DNA from 4 places in the Phycicoccus sp. Soil803 genome. Region 1 is predicted to be linked to each of the others. Evidence: riboswitches for the same ligand, from Rfam matches in the RefSeq annotation. Region 1 holds a riboswitch; each other region holds the start of a gene.
The links. A riboswitch is a leader RNA that binds a small molecule or an ion and turns the genes downstream of it on or off. The one in region 1 is predicted to bind S-adenosylmethionine.
Positions count from the first base shown of each region.

Region 2: another riboswitch for S-adenosylmethionine. It lies ahead of ASG95_RS13105 (bifunctional o-acetylhomoserine/o-acetylserine sulfhydrylase); the one in region 1 lies ahead of ASG95_RS08185 (aminotransferase class V-fold PLP-dependent enzyme).
Region 3: another riboswitch for S-adenosylmethionine. It lies ahead of ASG95_RS22290 (putative leader peptide); the one in region 1 lies ahead of ASG95_RS08185 (aminotransferase class V-fold PLP-dependent enzyme).
Region 4: another riboswitch for S-adenosylmethionine. It lies ahead of ASG95_RS13030 (homoserine O-acetyltransferase); the one in region 1 lies ahead of ASG95_RS08185 (aminotransferase class V-fold PLP-dependent enzyme).

Region 1 is NZ_LMST01000001.1:1,784,576-1,789,205, forward strand. Features, by position in the region: gene ASG95_RS08185 (aminotransferase class V-fold PLP-dependent enzyme) at 122-1,525, opposite strand; SAM riboswitch class IV at 1,568-1,680, opposite strand; gene ASG95_RS08190 (DNA translocase FtsK) at 2,062-4,630, shown strand, end outside.
Region 2 is NZ_LMST01000001.1:2,856,101-2,860,730, reverse strand. Features, by position in the region: gene ASG95_RS13115 (hypothetical protein) at 1-185, shown strand, start outside; gene ASG95_RS13110 (hypothetical protein) at 185-1,432, shown strand; SAM riboswitch class IV at 1,481-1,596, shown strand; gene ASG95_RS13105 (bifunctional o-acetylhomoserine/o-acetylserine sulfhydrylase) at 1,751-3,070, shown strand; gene ASG95_RS13100 (hypothetical protein) at 3,145-4,452, opposite strand; gene ASG95_RS13095 (bifunctional 2-polyprenyl-6-hydroxyphenol methylase/3-demethylubiquinol 3-O-methyltransferase UbiG) at 4,457-4,630, opposite strand, start outside.
Region 3 is NZ_LMST01000001.1:513,272-517,901, forward strand. Features, by position in the region: gene ASG95_RS02390 (response regulator) at 1-882, opposite strand, end outside; tRNA gene ASG95_RS02395 (tRNA-Phe) at 1,037-1,113, opposite strand; gene ASG95_RS02400 (NADP-dependent oxidoreductase) at 1,272-2,198, shown strand; SAM riboswitch class IV at 2,330-2,444, shown strand; gene ASG95_RS22290 (putative leader peptide) at 2,474-2,578, shown strand; gene ssuE (NADPH-dependent FMN reductase) at 2,711-3,286, shown strand; gene ASG95_RS02410 (ABC transporter substrate-binding protein) at 3,286-4,332, shown strand; gene ASG95_RS02415 (ABC transporter ATP-binding protein) at 4,329-4,630, shown strand, end outside.
Region 4 is NZ_LMST01000001.1:2,837,070-2,841,699, reverse strand. Features, by position in the region: gene ASG95_RS13045 (EcsC family protein) at 1-476, shown strand, start outside; gene ASG95_RS13040 (YkvA family protein) at 571-954, shown strand; partial or broken gene ASG95_RS22435 (DUF4192 domain-containing protein) at 1,121-1,666, shown strand; gene ASG95_RS20930 (DUF4192 family protein) at 1,554-2,306, shown strand; SAM riboswitch class IV at 2,395-2,505, shown strand; gene ASG95_RS13030 (homoserine O-acetyltransferase) at 2,523-3,659, shown strand; gene ASG95_RS13025 (universal stress protein) at 3,788-4,189, shown strand; gene ASG95_RS13020 (RNA polymerase sigma factor) at 4,447-4,630, shown strand, end outside.

The DNA of each region.
Region 1 (4,630 bases):
GCGAATCACCTTTATCGGGTCTAGGGACAAACGCCGGCTTCACCACGGAACGGTTCCGGGGTGAAGCCGACGTTTATCGGGTCACCCGATAAAGATGAGGTTAGGTATGCCGCGGGGGCGGCTACCAGGGGCGGGCGACGTCCAGGGCGCGCGGGTCGTTGACCGGCACCCAGCCCTGCGGTCCCTCGACGTACTCGGCCCGCGGGCCGTGCTCGGCGAGCTCGGCCACGGCGGCGAGCAGCCGGTCGACGTGCTCGGCCGTCGTGGCCAGGCCGACACTGGCGCGGACCGCGGTCGTGGACGCCGCGGCATACGGGTCGTCGAGCAGGGCGTCGACGCACAGGTGCGCGCAGAACTTGCCGTCCCGGACGCCGATCCCGTGCTCTGCGGACAGGGCGGCGGAGACCAGCGACGACTCGACGCCGTCGACGGTGAAGGTCGCGACGGCCACCCGCTCGTGGTCGGCCGCGAACAGCGAGTAGGTCTCGACGCCGTCGATGGCGGCCAGGCCGTCGAGCAGTCGCTTCCCGAGGGCGGCCTCGTGGGCCTCGATCGCCTCGGCGTGCGACCGCAGGCTGTGACAGGCCGCGGCGAGGGCGACCGCGCCGATGACATTGGGGCTGCCGGCCTCGTGGCGGGCCGCACCGTCCTGCCACACGACCCCACGGGTGGTCACCGCCTTGGTGGCCCCGCCGCCGGCCAGGTAGGGGGCGGCCGCGTCGAGCCAGTCGGCCCGGCCGGCCAGCACCCCGGCGCCGAAGGGCGCGTAGAGCTTGTGCCCCGACAGCACCAGGTAGTCCACGCCGAGGTCGTCGAGGTCGACCGGGCGGTGCGGGGCGTACTGCGCCGCGTCGAGGACGACCCGGGCACCACCGCGGCGCGCGATCGCCGCGAGCTCGCGGATCGGCCAGATCTCGCCGGTGACGTTGGAGGCACCAGCGAGGACGACCAGCTTGTGCCGGCCGGGGTGCTCACGCAGCGCCGTCCGCAGCAGGACCGCCGCGTCGCCGACACTCCCGGGCACCGGGAGGCGGTGGGTCCGCTTGGGCGCCCACGGCAGGAGGGCCGCGTGGTGCTCGGTTTCGAAGACGAAGACGTGGGTGTCGCGGGGCAGGCAGCGGGCCAGCAGGTTGAACGAGTCGGTGCTGTTGCGGGTGAAGACGACCTCGTCGCCCTCGCGCGCCCCGACGAAGGCGCGCACCTCGGCGCGGGCCTGCTCGTACCAGGAGGAGGTCACGCGGGAGGCCCAGCCGTTGCCGCGGTGCACCGAGGAGTAGGTGCGCAGCGCGCTGTCGACGGCTGCCTTGACGCTGACCAGGGCCGGGGTCGAGGCGGCGTGGTCGAAGTTGGCGTAGTCCACCGTGCCGTCGAGGGTCGGCACCGGCAGCGCCTCGGAGACGACGGCGGGCAGCGGCCCGACCTCGCCCCACGTGCGCGCGTCCGGCACGGGGCGCAGGTGCGTGCGGGCGTGGGCGAGGGGCGCGCTCCGGCGGAAGGCGGGGGGCGGGGTGCTCGCGATCGACATGAGGGGTGCTCCTGGTCCGGGTGGGACCCGAGAGTGCTCACGGGTCCGCGCTTGCCGGCTGCGGGTGCAGACGGCCCGGTCGTCACCCGGAGCACCCCACCGCGGAGGAGGGTTGCTGGTCAGCAAGCCGGGGCTTCGCGCTGACACTCATGACCTGGTGTCGAGGGTAGGGCGTCGACACGGGGACGAGCCACCCTGTGGGCGCAGGTTCCCGTCATCTGAGACATGGACCGCGCGGACTCGAGCGGTCGGCTCCGTGGCCTGGCGGGGGGTCGGCCTGGCCGGTCCCCGCGACCGGTTCCCCCTCGATGCGCGCCTGCGCCGACGACCATTGCTGGTCGTCGGCGCAGGCCCCGCCAGACGCACTGCTGAGCGTGTCACCTGCGGTCACCTCTTGGTAAGGGGAAAGCGGCCCGTGCGACCCAATCGCGACCAGATGTCGACCGTTCGGATGAGGGGCGGCCGGGGCAGATTGCCCGGCAGTGATACGCGTGTGACGCGTGTTTCCGGTGTGACCTTCGCGTAGCCTGCGGAGCATGGCGACACGTCCGTCCACCTCCGCACGATCAGCAGCAGGGTCGCGCTCGACCGGGAGCCGGGGCAGCGCAACACGCCCCGCCAACCGCAAGACCAGTGCACCCCGCAAGACCTCCGCCCGTGGCAAGACCAAGGGGGGCGGGCTGCCGCTGCCCCTGCGCGCGGTCCGGGGCACCTGGATGGGCATGGCGCACGTGGCCGGTGGCGCCGTGCGCCGGGTCGGCACCAGCGCCCGTGAGCTCGAGCCCGAGCATCGCCGTGACGGGCTCGGGTTCTTCCTCATCGGGCTGTCGATCCTCGTGGCCGCCCGTGAGTGGTGGGCCTTCGAGGGCGCGCTCGGTGACATCGTGCACGCCGTCGTCGCGGGCACCTTCGGGCGCGTCGCGTATGCCGTGCCGCTCGCCCTGCTCTTCCTGGGCATCCGCTTCCTGCGCGCGCCGCAGGAGGACTCGGCCAACTCCCGCATCGGGGTGGGCCTGGGTGCGCTCGCGTTCGCAGCCGCCGGCCTGGCCCACGTCGCCGCGGACATCCCGACCCCGCCCCAGGGCGCCGACGGCATGCGTGACGGTGGCGGCATCATCGGCTTCCTGGCCTCCAGCCCGCTGGAGGCGGCGGTGTCGGTCTACGGCACCGTGCCGATCCTGCTGATGCTGGGCTTCTTCGGCCTGCTGGTCATGACCGCGACCCCGGTCCACATGATCCCGACGCGCCTCACCGAGCTGCGCGACCACCTCCTGCACCGTGGCCACCTCGACGACGGAGCCTCCGCGCCCGAGGAGGTCGCCGAGGAGAAGCCGAAGCGTCGCCGCCGGGTGATCGACCCGGAGGGCCCGCTCGAGGGCGACGAGGCGTTCGAGCAGGCTGCCCTGGTGGCCCCCGATGGCCGACGGTTCCGTCCCGGTGAGAAGCGCCCGACCAGTCCCGGCGTCCTCGCCCCGGAGTCGACTCCGGCGAAGAGCCCCGTGATCGAGGTCAAGGCCGCCCTCGAGGCCCCGCCCACGACGCCGCTGCCGCAGCGCGTGGAGCAGCTGGCGCTCGCCGGCGACATCACCTACACGTTGCCCGACAACGCGATCCTCGAGCCCGGCTCGCCCCACAAGACCCGCAGCGCCGCCAACGACCGCGTCGTCGAGTCGCTCAGCCAGGTGCTCGAGCAGTTCGACATCGACGCCCAGGTCACCGGCTTCAGCCGCGGTCCGACGGTCACCCGCTACGAGGTCGAGCTCGGCCGCGGCACGAAGGTGGAGCGGGTCACCGCACTGTCCAAGAACATCGCGTATGCCGTCGCGTCGGCGGACGTGCGCATCCTCTCCCCGATCCCGGGCAAGTCGGCGATCGGCATCGAGATCCCCAACGCCGACCGCGAGAAGGTCAGCCTCGGCGACGTCCTGCGCAGCCAGGCGGCGCGGGGCAACGAGCACCCGATGGTCATGGGGGTCGGCAAGGACGTCGAGGGCGGCTACGTCATCGCCAACCTCGCCAAGATGCCCCACCTGCTCGTCGCAGGCGCCACCGGCGCGGGCAAGTCGAGCTTCGTGAACTCGATGATCACCTCGATCCTCATGCGGGCGACGCCCGACGAGGTGCGGATGGTCCTGGTCGACCCCAAGCGGGTGGAGCTCACCGCCTACGAGGGCATCCCCCACCTCATCACCCCGATCATCACGAACCCCAAGAAGGCCGCCGAGGCGCTGGCCTGGGTGGTCCGCGAGATGGACACCCGGTACGACGACCTCGCCCAGTTCGGGTTCAAGCACATCGACGACTTCAACAAGGCGGTCAAGGCCGGCAAGGTCAAGCCGCTGCCCGGGTCGGAGCGGACGATCCACCCGTACCCCTACCTGCTGGTCATCGTCGACGAGCTAGCCGACCTGATGATGGTCGCACCGCGGGACGTCGAGGAGTCGATCGTCCGCATCACCCAGCTCGCCCGCGCCGCCGGCATCCACCTCGTGCTCGCGACCCAGCGCCCGTCCGTGGACGTCGTCACCGGCCTGATCAAGGCCAACGTGCCGTCGCGGATGGCGTTCGCGACGTCCTCGCTCGCCGACAGCCGGGTCGTGCTCGACCAGCCCGGTGCGGAGAAGCTGATCGGCCAGGGTGACGCGCTGTTCCTGCCGATGGGTGCCTCCAAGACGATGCGCGTGCAGGGCGCCTGGGTCACCGAGTCGGAGATCCAGCAGGTGGTCAAGCACGTCACCGGCCAGCTCAAGCCCGACTACCGCGACGACGTCACCGTGGTCGCCGCCAAGAAGCAGGTGGACGACGACATCGGTGACGACCTCGAGCTGCTGCTGCAGGCCACCGAGCTCGTCGTGACCACGCAGTTCGGCTCGACCTCGATGCTCCAGCGCAAGCTGCGCGTCGGCTTCGCGAAGGCCGGGCGGCTCATGGACCTGCTCGAGTCGCGTGGCGTGGTGGGTCCCTCCGAGGGCTCCAAGGCGCGCGACGTGCTGGTCAAGCCCGACGACCTGCCGATGACGCTGGCGCTGATGCGCGGCGACGAGATCGCCGACCCCGAGCCGGTGTTCGACGTGGACGCGCTCTCCGGGACGCCGTCCACCACCC
Region 2 (4,630 bases), 1.1 Mb from region 1:
GGGGGCTCGGTCCGGGCGACAGCGCCGGGGCCCTGGCGGCGGTGCTCGGGGACTTCGAGCACCAGCGCCAGGTGCTCGGCCGCGAGCTCGACGACCTGGCGGGTTGCGTCACCGACGCCGGACGGCTCTACGCCGAGGTGGAGCTCGAGGTCGGCGGGTGGCTCGACCCGGCAGCTGAGCAGTGATGGTCCTGCGGGCGCTGGACGGCGACCCCGCGACCGTGCGGGCGCTGGCCGACCGACTCCAGGGTCAGAGTGAGCTGCTCCTCACCCGCGCCGAGATCCTGCGCGGGCTGGCCGGTCCCGACGTGAGCTGGGACAGTCCGGCGGGGGAGGCCTTCGCCACGCGCTCGCACGCCGCCGCCGCCCTGCTGGTCTCGGTGGGTCGCCGGCACGGCGTGTCCGCAGCGGCCCTGCGTCCGCTGGCTGCCGCCCTCGAGCACGCCCAGCAGGTGGTCGGTGCGGCCGTGGCCGAGCACACCATCGCCCATCCGCGGGCGGTGGCCCTCGGCACCGCCCGCGTCGAGGCCGAGCAGTCCGCCGACCCCGCGCAGCGCGCGACCGCCGGGGCGCTGCACTGCCGGGAGGTCGCCGAGCTCGAGCGGGCGCAGGACGCCGAGCGCCGGCACGCCGAGGCCTGGCGCCAGTTCGACGAGGCCGACCGCCGCTGTGCCGCGGTGCTCCGCCAGCTCGTCGAGGACGGGCTCGCCGACTCACGCGTCTACGACGCCCTGACCGGGCTGAGCCGAGCCGCCGGCGGGGTCGAGGGCATGGCGGGGTCGATCGCGCTGGTGCCCACGCCGGCCACCAAAGCCGTCGGGGTGGTTGCCGGGGCCGCCGGGGCGACGAGGGCGCTCACCGACACGGCGGTGAAGGTGGCCTACGGCGACGGCGACTGGACGTCGATCGGCCTGTCGGCGACGGCGATGGCCACCGGTCGGGCGTCGGCGGTGCTCAAGCGGGGTGCGCTCGCGACCAACCCCGCGGCCCGGGCGGCGGCCACCCGCACCGAGCGCCGCCTGCTGCGTCACACCACCAGTGAGCGGCTGAGGCTCGCGGCGGTCGCAGAGCTCCGCCAGGTGGGCCGCACCGGAGGCAAGCGCCCGCTGCGCCCGTTCCGGCCGACCCGCACCCTCTCCACGGCGAGCTCGCCCACCGCGGCCGCCCACTGGCTCGCCGAGCAGGTGGCAGGACGCGCCCAGCACGCGGTGCGGGTCCGGTGGCTCGACGACCTCGCGCTCGCGACCCGCGACCCCGCGCGCTCGCGCACCATGCTGCTGGGTGGGTGGAGCGCTGAGGCGGCGTCGGGAGGCGTGGGCGGGGCGGAAGCGCTGCGCGACCATCTCCAGGGCGAGGAGGAGGACGAGGCGAAGCGGCTCCGTGAGGAGCGCTCCGGCGTTCCGGGTGCGTCGGATCCACATCGTCCGCGATGAGAGATGGGTATGCCGGGCGCTCACCGCCGCGGCGTACGCTCCCGAGTAGGTCATGAGTGTCAGCGACAAGCCCCGGCTCGCTGGCCGGCAACCCTCCTCCGCGGTGGGGTGCCCCGGGTGAAGACCTGGCGGACGGCACCGGTTGCCGGCCGCAAGCGCGGGAGACCCACCACGTGTCCCGCACCGTCTCCGGCGGTGTCGCCGGTGCACCCTCAGCGGAGGTGGCACCAGCAGCTCGGTCAGCCAGTCTCGATCGGGACCCACCGGCATACGGGCCCCGACGTCGCAGCGCGGCACACGAGAGTGAAGGAACTTCAGATGAGCTCCACCAACTGGTCGTTCGAGACCCGCCAGGTCCACGTCGGACAGGAGCCGGACGCCGCCACGGGCGCCCGCGCCCTGCCGATCTACCAGACCACGTCGTACGTCTTCAAGGACACCGAGCACGCGGCGAACCTGTTCGCGCTCAAGGAGTTCGGCAACATCTACACCCGCATCATGAACCCCACGCAGGACGCGGTCGAACAGCGCGTCGCCTCGCTCGAGGGTGGTGTCGGCGCGCTCCTGGTCGCCTCGGGCCAGGCCGCCGAGACGCTCGCGATCCTCAACATCGCGGAGGCCGGCGACCACGTCGTCGCGAGCCCCAGCCTCTACGGCGGCACCTTCAACCTGCTGAAGCACACACTGCCGAAGTTCGGGATCGCGGTGACCTTCGTCGAGGACCCCAACGACATCGCCTCGTGGAAGGCGGCGGTCCAGCCCAACACCAAGCTGTTCTTCGGCGAGACCATCTCCAACCCCAAGTCGGAGGTCCTGGACATCGAGGCCGTGGCGGCCGCGGCCCACGAGGCCGGCGTCCCCCTCGTCGTGGACAACACGATCGCCACGCCGTTCCTCATCCGGCCGCTGGAGTGGGGTGCCGACATCGTCCTGCACTCCGCCACCAAGTACCTCGGCGGGCACGGCACCTCGATCGCCGGGGTGATCGTCGACGGCGGCACCTTCGACTTCGGCGCCGACCCGGAGAAGTTCCCCAACTACAACACGCCGGAGGAGAGCTACCACGGGCTGGTCTTCGCGCGGGACCTCGGCGTCGGCAGCCCGTTGGGCGCCAACCTGGCCTTCATCCTCAAGGCCCGGGTGCAGCTGCTGCGCGACCTCGGTCCGGCGATCTCGCCGTTCAACGCCTTCCTCATCGCCCAGGGCATCGAGACGTTGAGCCTGCGCCTCGAGCGGCACCTCGAGAACACCCACAAGGTGGCGGCCTTCCTCCAGGGACACGAGCAGGTGGAGCAGGTCGTCTGGGCCTCGCTGCCCGACCACGAGTCCTATGCCAAGGCGCAGAAGTACACGCCGCGTGGCGCCGGTGCCGTGCTCGCGTTCGAGATCGCCGGCGGGGTCGAGGCGGGTCGCCGGTTCGTCGAGTCGCTCGTCCTGCACAGCCACGTCGCCAACATCGGTGACGTGCGGTCGCTCGCGATCCACCCGGCGTCGACCACCCACTCGCAGGGTCCGGACGGCGACCGGCTCAAGGCCGGCGTCACGCCCGGGCTGGTGCGCCTGGCCGTCGGGATCGAGCACATCGACGACATCATCGCCGACCTCGAGCAGGGCTTCATCGCCGCCAAGGGCGCCTGAGGTCGGCGACTCAGCCGCTGCCATGACGGTGCCCGCCACCCCGAGGGGTGGCGGGCACGGTCGTGGCTCGGTCGTCAGCTGCCGGTGGTGGCGGGTTTGCGGCCACCGGCCAGGTCGGCGTAGGCCGACCGGTCCCAGGTGTGCCGGAAGTTGGGGTCGGGGTGCCGCCACCCGGCGCCATAGAGCCGCTCGAGGTAGACGAGCGGGTTGCGGGGCAACGGGCAGGTGACGCCCATCAGGGGAGCGCTCGAGGCCGGGAACATCATGTCCCTGGTGAGCGCCCCGCGGGCGCCCGGGTACCAGGACACGACGTCGCCCTCGAAGAGCCCGACGAAGACGTCGACGTGCTTCGCGCCCGGCTTGCGCACGTGGCGGTGCGCCGAGAAGTTGCCGGTCACGGTGAACCCGAGCGGCCGCAGGTGCTGCTCGACCAGGGCGAGGCCCTCGGCCAGGGTGCTGGCCTCGTGGGGGTCGAAGGCGATGATGATGTCGAGGTCGTCGTCGTGGGGGATCAGCGCGCCGTCGCGGACGACGGAGAGCGCCGCCCCGAACCCGAAGCAGACGTGCGGGGTGAGGCTGGCCAGCGCGTCGGTGATCTCGACGGCCGACCCGATGTAGCGGACCTTCTCCTGCTCGGTCCAGAACCGGAAGCACCGCTGCGGGCCATGCACGGTCCACTCCATCGCCCGGTCGGCGAGGAGGGCGTGCGTGACCACGGTGCGGAAGGCCGAGCGCTGCTGGTCGGGCACGTCGGTGAGGGCGTCGAGGGCCTTGCGGGCCTCCTCGTAGAAGCCGCCGAACGTGTCGCCGAGGATCGGCAGCAGGGCGCTGAGCTCGGGCGACGCGCCGTTGCTGGCGGGCGCGGCGAGGGTCTGGCGCAGCTGGTCCACCCGGGCGAGGTGGTCGTAGACGACGACCCACCCGTCCGGTCCCTCGACGAGCACCCGGACCCCCCGGAGCCGCCGTGCGGTGGACCCGGAGACGTTGCGCAGGCGCACCCGCCGCAGGTCGACCGGCTTCTTGAAGGACAGCTCCACCCACCCCGGGCTGTCGGCGCCGGTGTGCAGGGCGGTGCCGGACGGGTGCTCGACGTCGAGCAGTCGCACCGAGTTGAAGGCGTCGCCGAAGTTCTTGTGCCAGCTGCTCGTGGTCACCTTGGCGTCCCGTCGCCCGACCGAGCCCTTGGTGGTGTCGACGCCCAGCGACTGCAGGTGCAGGAACTGCTCGTGGGCACCCTCGACCCGCAGCCGACGGATGCCGTCATGGGCGAGCTGCAGGTCGAGCAGCCCGTCCGGGCCGATGACGTCGAGGTCCGGGAACAGGGCGCGGCCCGCCCGGATGATGTCCTCCAGGTCGGCCAGGGGCTGGGCACCGGCGGTCATCGGCTCAGACCCGGGTGAAGAGCTCGCGGGCGCAGTACGCGTCGTCCTGGCGGTACTTGGCGAAGCCGAACCCCTCGGTGGCGTAGGTGACCTCGAAGCCGTTGCTCAGCGCGCGGGCCTGGAAGGTCGCCGGGGCGACGAACCGGCGGTAGTGCGCACCGGTCACCTTGGCTCCGGT
Region 3 (4,630 bases), 1.3 Mb from region 1:
CTCGTTGGCGGCGGTGGCCATCGCGGTCAACAGCGCCAGGGCCTGCTCGGCGTCCTTGGTGTCGGTGATGTCCTGCGACGTGCCGCCCATGCGGATGACCGCGCCGGTTTCGTCGGTGCCGACCTGGCCGCGGCCCCTGATCCACGCGATCGAGCCGTCTCCCCGGAAGATCCGGGCGTCGAACTCGAACTGGCCATCCCCCTCCAGAGCCCCTTGGACCGCGTTGGCTGCCACGTCGCGGTCATCAGGGTGCATCCGGTCGAGGAAACCCTGGTAGTTGGGCACAAAGCTCTCGTCGGGGGTGACGCCGTAGATCCGGTAGAGCTCGTCCGACCAGGTGACGACGTCGTTGACGACGTCCCACTCCCAGCTGCCGATCTTGGCGATCCGCTGGGCTTCGGCGAGCTGGGTCTCGCGGCGCTGGAGGGTGTCGATGAGGCGACGCTGGTGGCTGTACTCCGTCACCCGGTGCAGCCACCCGACGTGGTGGCCGTCGTCGTCGTTGATGGGGGTGTGGCTGACCAGGGCCCAGAACCGCTCGCCGTCCTTGCGCAGCAGGCTGCACTCGAGGTTGCTGCCGCTCTCGCGGCTGGTCTCCAGGTCCTTCAGGTGGTGCTCGAACTGTGCCTGGCCCTCCTCGTCGAGGGTCTCGAACACCGACAGCCCCGGCATCTCCTCGGGGGAGCGACCGAGCATCGCCGCCATGCGGGCGTTGGCCAGCACGGTGTGACCTTCGTCGTCGAAGACCCAGAGGCCGTCCGGCGACGCCTCGACGAGCCATCGGCTGAGGTCGCCGAGGCTGCTGACGTGGCGGAGGTCCCGGAGGTCTCCGATATCGGCGCCGGGGGACGCGCCGAGGTGGCCGAGCTGTGGATCCTGCACACAGCGAGTTTGCTGCATCTGCCTGTGGAAACCCACTCGAACACTCGATTCGCCCTACATGGGGCTCATCGCGCCAGCGCGTCCGGCGTCCGTTCGGGGCCGTGGGCACACAGAGAAGCCGCAGTGCCAGCGATGTGCTGACCTGCGGCTTCGGTGGTGGCCAGGGGCGGGGTCGAACCGCCGACCTTCCGATTTTCAGTCGGACGCTCGTACCAACTGAGCTACCTGGCCGTGTCGCACGTCCGTGGCGGCGGACATGCGATCGCGGCGGCCTCGTGCCGAAGCCCGGGTGACCGTCGCGACTGCAGGATCATAGCCGATCGCCCGGGCTAACTCACACCCGGGTGCATTCGCGGAATACCCGCGTGTGCAACGAAGTTGCGCTGGGCATGAAGGCAATCACCTACGCCGAGTACGGCGACCCCGACACCCTCCAGCTCACCGATGTGCCCGACCCCAAGGTCGGTCCGGGTGAGGTGCTGATCCGTGTCCGCAGCGCGAGCGTAAACCCCGTCGACTGGAAGGTGGCCAAGGGTTACCTCGACGGACTCCTGGTCGTGAGCTTCCCCGCGATCCCCGGCTGGGACGTCGCCGGAGTCGTCGAGGCCGTGGGTCTCGACACCCCCGAGTGGTCCGTCGGTGACGAGGTGATCGCCTACGCCCGCAAGGACTGGGTGCAGGGCGGCACGTTCGCCGAGCTCGTCACCGCACCGGTGCGCACCGTCGCCCGCAAGCCGAAGTCACTCGACTGGCACCAGGCCGCCGGGCTCCCGCTCGCCGGCCTCACGGCATACCAGCTGCTGGCGCGGTTGGGGCTCAGGGAAGGCGAGACCGTGCTGGTCCACGCCGCCGCAGGCGGTGTCGGCCTGTTCGCGGTCCAGATCGCCCGCGCGCTCGGTGCGCGCGTCATCGGCACCGCCTCCGAGGGCAACCACGAGTTCCTTCGTGGGCTCGGTGTCGAGCCCGTGTCGTATGCCGATGGGCTGGCCGAGCGGGTCCGTGAGCTGGCGCCCGACGGCGTGGACGTCGTGGCCGACTTCGTCGGCGGCGTGCTGGAGACCACCCAGGCGGTCCTCAAAGACGGTGGCCGACACGGGTCCATCGCCGACGGGACCGTGGCCGAGGCCGGTGGCATCTCCGCGTGGGTGCGGCCGAACGCCGAGGACCTGACCGCGCTGGGCGACCTCGCCGACGACGGCAAGCTGACCGTGCCCGTGGCGGAGGTGTTCCAGCTGGCCGATACGCCGAAGGCCTTCGAGCTGAGCCAGACCGGTCACGTGCGCGGCAAGATCGCCATCGAGGTCAGCACTGCCTGAGCTCGGCCGAGACTTCGAAAAGGGCGTCCACGCATGCGATTTCGTGCGTGGACGCCCTTCGTCGTCCCAGCATGCGAGAGCAATATCCTACTTATTTGATAGGTAATACCTGAGGGGCTACCTTCATCTCAGGTCACGAGTTCCAGCGCACAGCCCCGGCTTGCTGGACGGCAACCCTCCCACTCGCGGCGGGGTGCTCCGGGTGAGGACCTGGCGACAATCGCACGGTTGTCGCAAGCGCGCGGCTCTCGGGCCTCCACGAGGACGGAAAACCCATGAAGGACAACGGATCCAGGCAGCGAGCCGATCGCTCCTGCCACCGTGTCCTGCGCAGGCACGTCGACCTGCTCAGGGTCTCCAGCGCGCTCTGTCACCACTGACGCGTCTCCTCGACTCTCGGCGCCCGTCGTTGCATCCAGACGACGGCCTCTGACGAATCCTGCTCTCCCGCAACGGTTCTGCGCATCCCGCCGCAGGACCGGTGATGACCTATGCCCGAAAGGACCTGTCCCATGGCTGTCATAGCCACCATCTCCAGCAGTCCCAACCGAACGTCCAAGACCGACGCCGTCCTCACCGACATCGCCCGCCAGCTGCAGCGAGCGGGCCACGTCGTCGTCCCGGTCGTCCTGCGCGACCTCCCCGCCGAGCCGCTCCTGCGCGGCAACGCCCACGACCCCGACATCGCCCGCGCCGTCGCGGCCCTCGAGGCGGCCGACGCGGTCGTGGTCTCGACCCCGGTCTACAAGGCGGCCTATGGCGGTCTCCTCAAGACCTTCCTCGACCTCCTCCCGCAGTTCGCCCTGCGCGGCAAGGTGGTCCTGCCCGTGGCGACCGGTGGCACCCCGGCGCATGTGCTCGTCGTCGACTACGCCCTGCGCCCCGTGCTGGCGAGCCTGGCTCCGAGCAGCATCACCCCCGGCTGGTTCGTCCTCGCGGACCACGTCACCCTGGTGGAGGGCGGCGAGGTGCTCATCGACGAGGTGGCCCACCGTCCGCTTCGCGAGGTGACCGCCGTCTTCCTCGACACGGTGGCCGGCCGTTCGCTCGTCGCCGCAGGTGCCGAGCCGCGTGAGGCGGTGGCCTGATGCGCACCACATATCGTTCCTCCCTCCCGCACCGCCCGCTCGTGGCGTTGGCGTCCGGAGTCCTGCCGCTCACCCTCGTGGGGGCCTGCGCGCTGCCCTCGAGCGAGGCGAGCACCGAGAGCAAGGGCCCGGTGACCGTGCGATACCAGGGCTCGGCCAACGCGGTCGGGCTGCAGGAGCTCGCGGCCGACCTCGGCTACTTCCCGACCATCAGGCTCAAGTGGGTCGGCAACACCACCAGCGGTCCCCAGGACATCCAGTCGGCAGCGACCGGCCAGACCGACGTCGGCGGTGCCTTCTCCGGCGCGGTCGTCAAGCTCATCAAGGCCGGGGCGCCGGTCAAGGCCGTCGTGAACTACTACGGCGAGGACGCCAAGTCCTTCAACGGCTTCTACGTCAAGGAGGACAGCCCGATCCGCACCCCGCGGGACCTGATCGGCAAGAAGATCGCGGTCAACACCCTCGGCGCGCATGCCGAGGCAGTGATTGACACCTACCTGAAGAAGAACGGGCTGACGCCACAGGAGATCGACCGCGTCCAGCTCGTGCCGCTGCCGCCCAACGACACCGAGCTGGCCGTCCGGCGGGGGCAGGTCGACGTGGGCACGCTCTCCGGGGTCCTCCAGGACCACGCCATCGCCACGGGCGGGCTGCGCTCGCTCTTCAGCGACTACGCCCTCTTCGGCGCCTTCAACGGCGGGCAGTACGTGCTTCGTGACGACTTCATCGCGAAGCACCCTGCCGCCGCCAAGGAGTTCGTCACCGGGGTCGCGAAGGCGATCGAGTGGGAGCGCAGCACCCCTCGCGCGGAGGTCATCGCCCGGTTCACGAGCATCATCGAGAAGCGTGCACGCAACGAGAAGACCGACAACCTCAAGTACTGGAAGAGCGTAGGGATCCCCAGCAAGGGCGGCGTGATCAGCGACGAGGACTTCACCCGCTGGGAGCCGTGGCTGGTCGACAGCGGCATCCTCACCGCGGGTGAGCTGCAGCCGAGCAAGCTCTACACCAACGAGTTCAACGAGCTCGCCCAGGACGCGTCATGAGCGCGCACATCGAGCTCAGGGGGGTGAGCAAGGAGTTCGCGCTGCGGCCCACCCGCGACCAACCGCAGGCGCGCACCCTCGTGGCCCTCGAGGACGTCTCGCTGGAGGTGCCGCGCGGTGAGTTCCTGACCCTGGTCGGCCCGAGCGGCTCCGGGAAGACCACTCTCCTGGACCTCCTCGGAGGGCTCAGCCGGCCGTCCCGGGGGAGCGTCCTCGTCGACGGCGAGGAGGTGACCGGTCCCGGGCTGGACCGCGGGATCGTCTTCCAGCAGTACGCGCTCTTCCCCTGGCGCACGAC
Region 4 (4,630 bases), 1.1 Mb from region 1:
GCCACCTCAAGCTCGCTGCGGCCGGTGGCTTCGTGACGGGTCTCGGTGGCTTCATCACGCTGCCCGTCGCGCTGCCGGCCAACGTCGTCGAGTTCTACGTCGTGGCGACCCGCATGGTGGCCGCCATCGCGTCGCTGCGCGGCTACGACATCAAGCAGCCGGAGATCCGCTCGGCCGTGCTGCTGACCCTGGTCGGGGCCGATGCCGACGACCTGCTCAAGAAGGCCGGCGTGGCCTCGACCGGACGCCTCGCCAACCTCGCGGCCCAGCGCTTGCCGGGTCCGGCGATGATGGTGGTCAACAAGGCGGTCGGCTTCCGGCTGCTGTCGACCGCCGGCAAGAAGACGCTGACCAGGTTCGGCAAGGGAGTCCCGGTCATCGGCGGCGTCCTGGGAGCCGGTCTCGACGGGTTCCTCCTCAAGAAGATCGCCGACCACGCCCGGCACGAGTTCCCCCGCAGGAACACCGGGATCTGAGCGTGCTCGCGGCGCTGCGTGGGAATCACCACGGCCCTCGGGTCGTTGGCACCGTGTCCGGGCCAGCTGGCGTCCGGGAGCAAGGAGGACGTCCATGCCCATGAACCGATTCGGTGCCCTGCGCACCATCGCCACCGCGGTGCGTACCGCCACCCGTCCCGGGTCGCCCGGCATGGGCGAACGTCTGATGAGCCTGCCCAGGCTGTTCGCGGCCACCTTCCGCGGTGAGTATGCCGGGACCACCCGCGGGCGGCTGCTGATGGTCCTCGGGGCGGTCGCCTACGTCGTGTCCCCGATCGACCTGGTCCCCGAGCTGGCCCTGTCGGTGTTCGGGCTGGCCGACGACGCGGTCGTCGTCTCGTGGATCGCGGCGACCGTGGTCAACGAGACCGAGTCGTTCCTCGCGTGGGAGCGGCTGGACCCGACTGCCAAGGGCGCGGCCGCGCGCGAGACCGTCCAGGGCGACGTCCTGCGGTAGTGCGACGCGGGGCCTCTGGTCCCAGCGGCTCGAAGGGGCGGTACGGCGCGGATCCGGCGCCGTACCGCCCCTTCGCGGTGCACAGGGGTGCGCCCTGAGCCGTCCTGTCCACAGGGCTGCGGCACGACGGTGTCGGGTGACCGCACGGACGGGCACGGTGGGCCGCATGAACTCCATCAGGTTGCGCAGCCCCGGCGACGTCGTCGCCGTCCTGCCCTACCAGCTCGGCTACCACCCGCACGACTCGCTGGTCGTCGTCGCGCTCCGCGACCGGGCCGTCGTCCTGGTCGAGCGGGTCGACCTGCCCACGGCTGCAACGGCTGACGAGGCGTCGCGGATGCTGGTCCCGCCGCTGCTGCACGAGGAGCCTGATGCGGTCCTGCTCGTCGCCTACGAGACGCGCAGGGGCGCGGGCCGGCCTGCGCTCGACGCGGTCCGCGGTCACCTGCTCCGGGCGGGGGTGCAGGTGCTCGACCGGGTGGTGGTGCGGGACGGCCGGTGGTTCGCCGTCGACTGCGTCTCGGGGTGCTGTCCTGCCGGTGGTTCGCCGGTCCCTGCACCGGCTGACACGCCCGCGGTGGCCGAGTTCGTCGGCATCGGTGTCGCGCCGCTGCCCGGTCGGGGAGCGCTCGCGGCCCTGGTGGCCGCAGACCCCGATCGCGCCGGGCCCGTGGCGGCTGCCGTGGCCGAGCGGACCGCCCGCGCCGAGCGGACCGCCCGCGCCGAGCGGACCGCCCGCGCCGAGCGGACCGCCCGGGCCGGGCGCTCCGCCCGGCCACGGCACCGCCCGGGCCGAGCGCACCGGCAACGGCCGGGGCCTGGGCCGGGCTGCGCACCGGTTCGAGGCGTTGTCCGCCTGGGCTCTGGCGCTGGGGCTCCGGGGCACCGGGGACGACCAGCTGACGGTGGAGGCGTTGCGTCCCGACCAGGTCGCGCTGCTCGTCGACAGCCTCCGGGACCTCGAGCTCCGCGACGCCCTGGTGGCGTGGCTGTGCCCGGGGTCGCTGCCTGCGGACTGCCTGTCGCCCGACGTGGTCGATGCAGTGCGCACCTGCCTACCTCGGCCGGACACCGATCGTCGCGACCAGGGTGCGGCGCTGGCGGGGAGGCGACACCTGGTCCGGCTCCAGCACCTGGTCAGGGCCGTCCCCGACGAGCATGCCGCGGCCCCGCTCACGGTGCTGGCGAACCTTGCGTGGTGGCTGGGCGACGGCGCGCTGGCGAGGACCTGCCTGGAGCGCGCGCTGGAGGCCTCGCCCGGCTACCGGTTGGCGCTGCTGCTCGAGCGGATGCTCGATCTCGGGGTCCGCCCGGGCGGCGGGGTCGCTCGAGACGACGCACGGGCGGGGTGAGCGAGCGAGCCGTGGTGGCCGACGGTGCGCACGTCCACGCAGCGGACGCGGCGGACAGCGGGGGGCCCGCCTCGTATGATGAGCGGCAGGTTATGAGTCCCAGCGCCAAGCCCCGGCTTGCTGGGCGGCAACCCTCCTCGCGGTGGGGTGCCCCGGGTGAAGACCCGGCCGACCCTCACCTGGGCGGCAAGCGCGAGCGCCACAGGAGCAGTTTCGATGACCACGACCTCCCCACCACAGGCCACCTCCGGGGCGTGGCGGGACGGCGACCCGGTCGGCCGACGCCAGTTCGTCGACCTCGGCGCGGTCGAGCTCGAGCGCGGGGGTGTGCTGCCCGCTGTCCGGGTGGCCTACGAGACCTGGGGCGAGCTGAACGCCGCCGGCGACAACGCCGTCCTCGTGGAGCACGCCCTCACCGGGGACAGCCACGTCGACGGGCCGACCGGTCCCGGTCACCCCACCCCCGGGTGGTGGGACGGCCTCGTCGGGCCGGGCAAGCCCCTCGACTCCGACCGCTACTTCGTCGTGGCCGCCAACGTGCTGGGCGGCTGCCAGGGCAGCACCGGGCCCTCGAGCCCCGCGCCGGACGGCAGGCCGTGGGGCAGCCGCTTCCCGTTCATCACGGTCCGCGACCAGGTGCAGACCGAGGCCCTGCTGGCCGACGCCCTCGGGGTCGACCGCTGGCACACGGTCCTCGGCGGCTCGATGGGGGGCATGCGTGCGCTCGAGTGGGCCGTCACCCACCCCGAGCGGGTCGGCACGGCGATCGTGCTGGCCAGCACGGCATACGCGACCGCGGAGCAGATCGGCTGGTGCCAGGCCCAGCTGCTGGCCATCCGCGCCGACACGCACTTCCACGGCGGCGACTACTACGAGCACGTCACCGGGCCCGAGACCGGGCTGGGGATCGCCCGGCGCATCGCGCACGTCACCTACCGCAGCGAGCTCGAGCTGCACGAGCGCTTCGGTCGCCAGCCGCAGCAATCCGAGGACCCGCTGGGTGGCCGCGGTCGGTATGCCGTGGAGTCCTACCTCGACCACCACGCCGGCAAGCTGGCCGGCCGCTTCGACGCGAACTCCTACGTGGTCCTCACCGAGGCGATGAACTCGCACGACATCGGTCGCGGTCGTGGGGGAGTGGCGGCAGCGCTCGAGCGGGTGACCGCCGACCTCGTCGTGGTGGCCGTCGACTCGGACCGGCTCTACCCCCCGAGGCTGTCGCACGAGATCGCCGACGCGGTCCCCGGGACGGCGCTTCACACGGTCCACTCCGACTACGGCCACGACGGCTTCCTGATCGAGATCGAGCAGGTCGGTGCGATCGTGGCGAAGGTGCTCGCTGGCCCTGCCTGACCCGGGGATTTCCGGTACGGTCGGCGCAGCGGCTGCCGCCGCTCAGGCACCTGGTCGGAGCAACGAGGCTCCGGTCGACAGTGCCCCGGCCGAATCTCGGCCGACCAAGAGACCGTAGGAGGTCCCCCGTGGCCATCGTTGTTGGATACGTCCCGACGAAGGAAGGTCGCGCGGCCCTGCGTCGCGCTGCTGACGAGTCCCTGCTTCGCAAGTCGAAGCTCATCGTCATCAACTCCCAGCGTGGTGGGCGCGACTTCGACGGTGAGGAGGCCAACCGCTTCGAGACCGAGCTCAGGCGCATCCAGGGCGAGCTCGACGAGGAGGGTCTGGAGCACGAGGTGCGCCAGCTGGTGCGGGGCAACGAACCGGCCGAGGACCTCATCGCGGTCGCCGAGGAGGAGAACGCCGACTTCATCGTCATCGGGCTGCGTCGACGCACCCCGGTCGGCAAGCTGATCCTGGGCTCCAACGCCCAGCGCATCCTGCTCGATGCCTCCTGCCCGGTGCTGGCCGTCAAGGCTGACGACTGACCAAGCAGTCCGATCGGCCCGCTCCTGCCGTCGACCACCGGTGTCGCCGCGACCATCGGCGTCATCCGTGGCGCCGATGCGGGATCTGGGGGCATCTCGTTTTACAATGTCACCAACGAGGTCTCGACGGGTCAGCCCGAGCGGTCTCCGCAATACTTCCACTCCCGCCGTTGTTGTCACAGACATCCCCTCAAAGCATGGCTGTGATGACGTGCGCCGTGCCGCGAGTCCGCGACGAAAGGTAGTCCGTGTCGCCTGTGTCCAAGAAGGCTGCGAGCCCCGCACCGTCTCTCCCCCAGGAGTTCTCCCACCCCGCGCTGCAGAAGCTGCTCAAGCAGGGCCGTACCAACGGCTCCGTGGACAGCGCGCAGCTGCGTGACGCCCTCGAGGGGGCCGAGATCGCCCCGAAGAGGATGAAGGCCGTGCTGCGTTCGCTGGACG